Regions from separate parts of the Methylorubrum subtropicum genome, predicted to be linked through region 2. Evidence: predicted binding sites of a transcription regulator. Region 2 holds the regulator's gene; the other holds the start of a gene.
What was found. The regulator LexA, encoded in region 2, represses DNA repair genes until DNA is damaged. The targets are predictions, from matches to a motif close to TGTTCNNNNTGTGTTCNG.

Region 1 (3,407 bases), on a different contig from region 2:
GCTCTCAGCGCCGCATCTCGTCCTTGCGCATCGGCATCGCGTCGATGGTCGAGAACAGGCGTTGCGGCGGGATCGGCTCGGCGGATGTCAGCTTCGCGCCGCCGTCCTTGCCGACCAGCACCGCCCGGAACGCGTCCGCGGGCAGCCCGAGCCGCTTGCGGATCGCCATCGCCTCCGCGTCCCCACCCACGGCCTCGACGGTGACGAGGTCGCGCTCCGACACACCCGTCCGGGCCGAGGCCAGCGCCTGTCGCTGGGCCGCGAGCCGGGCATCGCCCGCGTCGGGCGCCGACACGACCAGCACCCGCGCCTGCCAGACATACCGTTCCAGCGGGTTACCTTCCGCCATCGCCGCGCCTCCCGTCATCGCCAGCGCGGCGGCCACGACCATCGCCCGCATCGCATCGCTCCCGCGTGATTGCCGGGACCGACGTGCGACCCATCTGCCCGGTTCCCTCCTCATCACCCGGAGACGCCCATGACCGTCGTCAACCGCCGGATCGTCCTGGCCTCGCGCCCGCACGGCGAGCCGAAGCCCGAGCATTTCCGCATGGAGGAGAACCGCGTGAACGCGCTGCGCGACGGCGAAATCCTCCTGCGCACGCGCTGGCTCTCGCTCGATCCCTACATGCGCGGGCGCATGAGCGCGGCCAAATCCTACGCCAAGCCCGTCGAGATCGGCGAGGTCATGGTCGGGCAGACGGTGAGCGCCGTCGAGGCCTCGCACCATCCGGATTTCGCGATCGGCGACCTCGTCCTGACCCCCGCGGGCTGGCAGGATTACCTCGTCTCCGACGGCCGGGGCCTGCAAAAGCTCGACCCGACGGAAGCGCCGCCGAGCGCCTTCCTCGGCGCACTCGGCATGCCGGGGATGACGGCCTATGCCGGCCTCCTCGAGATCGGCCGCCCGCAGGCCGGCGAGACGGTCGTGGTCGCCGCCGCCGCCGGCCCGGTCGGCTCGATGGTCGGCCAGATCGCCCGCATCAAGGGCGCCCGCGCGGTCGGCATCGCGGGCGGGCCAGAGAAATGCGCCTACCTCACCGACACCCTAGGCTTCGACGCCGCGGTGGATCACCGCGCGCCCGACTTCCCCGACGCTCTGGCGCGGGCCTGCCCCGACGGCATCGACGTGTATTTCGAGAACGTCGGCGGGGCGGTGTTCGACGCGGTGCTGCCGCTCCTGAACGACTTCGCCCGCGTGCCGGTCTGCGGCCTCGTCTCGGGCTACAACATGAGCGAGCTGCCGCCGGGCCCCGACCGCTCGGGCCTGCTGATGCGCAACGTTCTGACCAAGCGCCTGACGCTGCGCGGCTTCATCGTCTGGGACTTTTCGGAGCTGCACGGCGCCTTTCTGCGCGACGTCGGCGGCTGGTTGAAGGCGGGCCGGGTCAAGGCGCGGGAGGACGTGGTCGAGGCCTTGGAGAGCGCGCCCGCGGCGTTCATCGGGATGCTGAAGGGGGCCAATTTCGGGAAGCTGGTGGTGAAGGTGTCGTAAAGCGATTCACCCCTCCCCCGTCATTCCGGGGCCGCGCAGCGGAACCCGGAATCCACCCGTGATGCAGGAAGCCCGGCTGAAGTCGAACCGTCGCGGCCAGTCGTGGATTGCACGCCGCTGGCGCGCCCCTTCGGGTCCGGGTTCTCGCCTTCGGCGAGCCCCGGAACGACGGTGAGGTTTTTTGCAACCCTCCGGCACCTTGCCCGGCATTCCGAACAAAAGTAGAACAAATTCGCGGCGCGGCGCACCGGTGTGAAGCGGGCACAAGCCGCGCCGACGGCTTGCTCCGCAATGGCCGGACCGCCAAGGTCACGCCATCGCGGGCGAGACGAACAAGCCCTGTGAGATCGGATCGGATGGAGAGAGTGGGATGGCGGGCAGCGTCAACAAGGTGATCCTCGTCGGCAATCTCGGGCGCGATCCCGAGACTCGGCGCCTGTCCTCGGGCGACCCCGTGGTGAACCTGCGCATCGCGACGTCGGAGTCGTGGAAGGACAAGGCGTCGGGCGAGCGCAAGGAGAAGACCGAGTGGCACTCGGTCGTGATCTACAACGACAACCTCGCCCGCGTGGCGGAGCAGTACCTGCGCAAGGGATCGAAAGTTTACATCGAGGGCCAGCTCCAGACCCGCAAGTGGACCGACCAGTCGGGCGTGGAGAAGTACACGACCGAGGTCGTGCTCCAGCGCTTCCGCGGCGAGATGACGATCCTCGACGGGCGCGGCGGTGGCGGCGGCGGCGACTTCGCGGGCGAGGACGACCACGGCGGCGGCGGCCAGATCAGCCGCGGCGGCGACCGCGGCGGGCGCGACGATTACGGCTCGGGCCGCTCCTCCGGCGGCGGCGACCGTCGTCCCTCCGGCGGTGGCAGCGGCGGCAGCAAGCCGAACTACGACCTCGACGACGACATCCCGTTCTAGTCATCGGTTTCGAAAGGACCGGTCCTTTCGCGGGTCCAGGGCGGAGCCTTGGCCGGCGGAGCCGTCATGGGGCTCCGCCCCAAACCCCGCCAAAGGACTTGTCCTTTGGGAACCATGACGAGAGCGACAGTAAAAGCAGAAGGACCTGCCCGATCCTTGATCGGGCAGGTCCTTCTGCGTCAGCAATCCAGCGTCGTGTCGCGCTCCCACTGGGTGAGGTGGCGGCAGTAGCTGTTCCACTCCTCGGTCTTGAGCTTGAGGTAGCTCGGCACGAACGAGCCGAAGGCCTCGTTCAGCACGTCGCAGCGCTCCAGCGCCCGCATGGCGTCGAGCATGTTGAGCGGCAGGCGCTTCACGCCCTCCACCGTGTGGCCGTCGGTGTACATATTGATGTCGAGGCGTTTTCCGGGATCGCGGCGGTTGCGGATGCCGTCCATGCCCGCAGCCAGGATCGCGGATTGCAGCAGGTAGGGGTTGGCGGCGCCGTCCGCGAGGCGGAATTCGAGGCGCCCGCCGTCCGGGATGCGGATCATGTGGGTGCGGTTGTTGCCCGTGTAGGTCACGGTGTTGGGCGCCCAGGTCGCGCCGGAGGTCGTGCGCGGCGCGTTGATGCGCTTGTAGGAGTTGACGCAGGGGTTGGTGATCGCCGCCAACGCGTCGGCCGAATGGATCAGGCCGCCGATGAAGTGGTAGCCCTCCTGCGACATACCGATCTCGTCGGAGGCGTCGGCAAAGACGTTGCGGCCGTCGCGCCAGACCGAGACGTGGGCGTGGCAGCCCGAGCCCGTCAGGTCCATGAAGGGTTTCGGCATGAAGGTCGCCCGCAGGCCGTGCTTCTCGGCGATCGAGCGGGTCATGTACTTGAAGAAGGCGTGCCGGTCGGCGGTGACGAGGGCGTCGTCGTAGTCCCAGTTCATCTCGAACTGGCCGTTCGCGTCCTCGTGGTCGTTCTGGTACGGCTTCCAGCCGAGCGACAGCATCGCGTCGCAGATC
Region 2 (3,407 bases):
GAACGGTTTGTCCGCACCGGCCGTTGCGAGGCCGGTTTCGGCGCTGTGGGCAGCGTCGCGTAGGGGACAGGGACGTACCATGAGCAAGTTCTTACGCAGCACGGCCACAGCGGCCATCCTCGTGCTCGGCGCCGCGACGGCCATGGCTCAGGGCGGCGGCGCGGGCGGTGGCGCCGGTGGCGGTGCGGGCGGCGGCGCAGGCGGTGGCGGCGCCGGAATGGGGGCCGGCGGCGGCGCGGGTGGCGGCGCGGGCGGTCCCGGCGGCGGCGGCGCGATGCGCGGCGGTGAGGCCGGTGGCGCGGGCGGCGCCGGTGGCGCCATGCGCGGCGGCGAGGCCGGCGGCGGCGCGGGTGGTGCCATGCGCGGCGGCGAGCCGGGCGGTACCGGCGGCGCGATGCGCGGCGGTGAGCCGGGTGGTGCCGGCCGGGCCGGCGAGCCCGGCGGCAAGGGTGCTGCGGGCGAGCGTGGCGGCAAGGACGCCGCCGGTGAGAAGGGCGGTCGCGACGGCGCCGAGCGCGGCGAGCGCGGTGGCAAGGACGCCGCCGGCGAGCGTGGCGGCCGTGACGGCACCGAGCGCGGCGAGCGTGGCGGCAAGGACGCCGCCGGTGAGCGCGGTGGTCGTGACGGCGCCGAGCGCGGTGAGCGCGGCGGCAAGGACGCCGCCGGTGAGCGCGGTGGTCGTGACGGCGCCGAGCGCGGTGAGCGCGGCGGCCGGGACGGCGCGGCCGACCGTGGTGGTCGCGGCGGCAACGTCTCCGAAGCCCGCGGCGCCTCGCGCAGCCTGAACAGCACCCAGCGCACCGAGTTCCGCCAGTCGATCACCAGCACCAACGTCACGCGCGTCACCAACGTGAATTTCGGTCTCAACGTCGGCACGGCGATCCCGCGCTCGATCGCGCTGCACCCGCTGCCGCCGGCGATCCTGACCCTGGTGCCGGCCTATCGCGGCTTCCAGTTCATTCTGGTCCGCGACGACATCGTCATCATCGATCCCGACACCTACGAGATCGTGGACGTGATCCCCGCCTGATCCGGTCCCGGATCGGCCGAGAGGCAGCGAAGAGGGCGGCGGAGCTTCGGCTCCGCCGCCCTTTCCTTTCGAGCCGTCGCCCTCAAAACGGCCAAGGACGCCCTTGCGGAACAGGTGGGGAACGTCTAGCCTGTTCGCGATTTGTTTTTCCGTGATCGGGCCGCGCCTCTGCGGCGTTCGACAGCAGGTGCCGCATGCTGACCCGCAAGCAACTCGAACTGCTCCAGTTCATCCAGGCCCGGATGCAGGAGAGCGGCGTCCCCCCGTCCTTCGACGAGATGAAGGACGCGCTCGATCTCAAGTCGAAGTCCGGTATCCACCGCCTGATCATGGCGCTGGAGGAGCGCGGCTTCCTCCGTCGTCTGCCGAATCGCGCCCGCGCGCTCGAGATCCTGCGCATGCCCGACGCGCCGGCCGCCAAGCCCGCGCCTGCCGAACCGCGCCGCTTCACCCCGAGCGTGGTCGAGGGGGGACTTGCCGGCAAGCCGAAGGCGCCGGTGGTTCAGGCCCAGGACGGCGAGGGCCGCCCGGTGATCGTGCCGGTGATGGGCCGGATCGCCGCCGGTACGCCGATCTCGGCCATCGAGAGCCAGAGCCACACCATCGCGATGTCGCCGGACTTCCTGGCCGGGGGCGAGCATTACGCGCTCGAAGTGCGCGGCGATTCGATGATTGAGGCCGGCATCCTCGATGGCGATCTGGTGGTGATCCACAAGCAGGAGACCGCCAACAACGGCGACATCATCGTCGCGCTGATCGACGACGAGGAAGCCACGCTGAAGCGTCTGCGCCGCCGCGGCTCCTCGATCGCGCTGGAGGCCGCCAACCCGGCCTACGAGACCCGCGTGCTCGGGCCCGACCGGGTGCGCATCCAGGGCAAGCTCGTTAGCCTCGTGCGCCGCTACTGAGGCGAATCGGGCGCTTCGACCGGCTCGGGGGCGGCCTCGGGGCTCGCGGCCGGGGGCGGCGCGGGCGGTCCGGTGCCGGGGCGCTCCTGCCAGGGCTTGGGTGAGCCGGCGCCGCGGGCGGTGACGACCTCCGGGCCGGTCGGTCTGAGGCGGATCGCGGTGGCGCCGTTCGCTGCGAGATAAGCGCGGTCGATCCGCAGCGGCGCGGCGCAGTTCGGCGGGGCCGTCAGGCGGCTGATCAGGATGTCGGCGCGGGCGCAATCCTCGGCGAAGGCGCGCTTGTCGGTGACCAGCGCGACCTTGCGGCCATCGGCGGCGATCATGGTGCAGCCGAGGCGGTCGCAGCGCACATCCGGGCCGCCGCTCACGTCGGCAGCCCTGCGCGCGTCACCGTCGGCCTTGAGCCACTGCTCCAGCACGAAGCCCGGCGGGCGCCCAAGCACGGCGAGCCGCCCGTCCGATCCGCGGAGCGCCGCCCCGGCCCCGTCGCGGTCCACGTAGAGATCGAACCGTGCCGGGCTCGCCGCGAAGGCGAGGCCGAGTGCTGCGGGCAGCACCGCCAGCGCCCGCAGGCGCGAGACCGGCAGCGTCGCGACGAGGAGCGCCAGCGCCAGCAGCGCGAGCGCCCCGGTGCCGAAAGCCGGCAGCACGACGTTGGCTTGGCCGAAGCCCGAGATCCAGGCGGAGATGTCGAGCATGCCCCGCACGGCGAGCCCCATCAACCACCAGACCGGTTTGTCGAGGGCAAACGGATAGGCCAGCATCCCGAGGACCGCCGCGGGCATCACCGCGAGCGAGACCAGCGGCAGCGTCAGCGCGTTGCCGAAGAGGCCGAACGGCTGCACGGTCTGGAAGTGGTAGGTCGCGAAGGGTGCGGTCGCGATCTGTGCCACCAAGGTCGTGGCCAGCGTTCCGACGCCGACCGTCATCAGCCAGGACAGGGCGCGGGCGAGCCACGAGCCGCCGTCACGGGCAAACAGTCGCCCGTCGAGGAGTGGCGCGCAGGCGATCAGCCCGGCGACCGCCCCGAACGACATCTGGAAGCTCGGGCCGAGCAAGGCTTCCGGCTCGCGGGCGAGCGCGATGATAGCGGCGAGCGCGAGGTTGCGCATGCTGAGCGCCGGGCGGTCCACGAGGATCGCGCCGAGCATCACCAGCGTCATGATGAGCGCCCGCTCGGCCGCCACGTCCCAGCCGGAGAAGGCGCAATAGGCGGTCACCCCCAGCATCGCGGCGCCCGCGGCGACCTTCTTGATCGGAAAGGCCAGCGCCAAAATCGGCACCAGGGCGAGCCCGGCCCGCACCAGCCAGAACACCACGCTGGCCGCCAAGACCATGTGCAGCCCGGAAATCGAGACGACGTGGTAGATGCCCGCCGCGCGCAGCACGGCGTTCGTCTCCTCCGAGATCAGCCCGCGCTTGCCCGTCACCAGGGCGGCGGCCACCGCGCCGGCCTGCCCGCCGATGGC

Region 1: ssb (single-stranded DNA-binding protein) is a predicted target of LexA. The motif match lies at 1,707-1,724, and genes of this name have one in related genera.

What each region holds. Positions count from the first base shown of each region.
Region 1 is NZ_JBBXMW010000002.1:172,462-175,868, forward strand. It holds gene AAHG03_RS03650 (DUF4174 domain-containing protein) at 5-400, opposite strand; gene AAHG03_RS03655 (NADP-dependent oxidoreductase) at 479-1,495, shown strand; gene ssb (single-stranded DNA-binding protein) at 1,866-2,414, shown strand; gene glnT (type III glutamate--ammonia ligase) at 2,594-3,407, opposite strand, start outside.
Region 2 is NZ_JBBXMW010000015.1:91,858-95,264, forward strand. It holds gene AAHG03_RS19640 (DUF1236 domain-containing protein) at 80-1,030, shown strand; gene lexA (transcriptional repressor LexA) at 1,225-1,938, shown strand; gene AAHG03_RS19650 (ComEC/Rec2 family competence protein) at 1,932-3,407, opposite strand, start outside.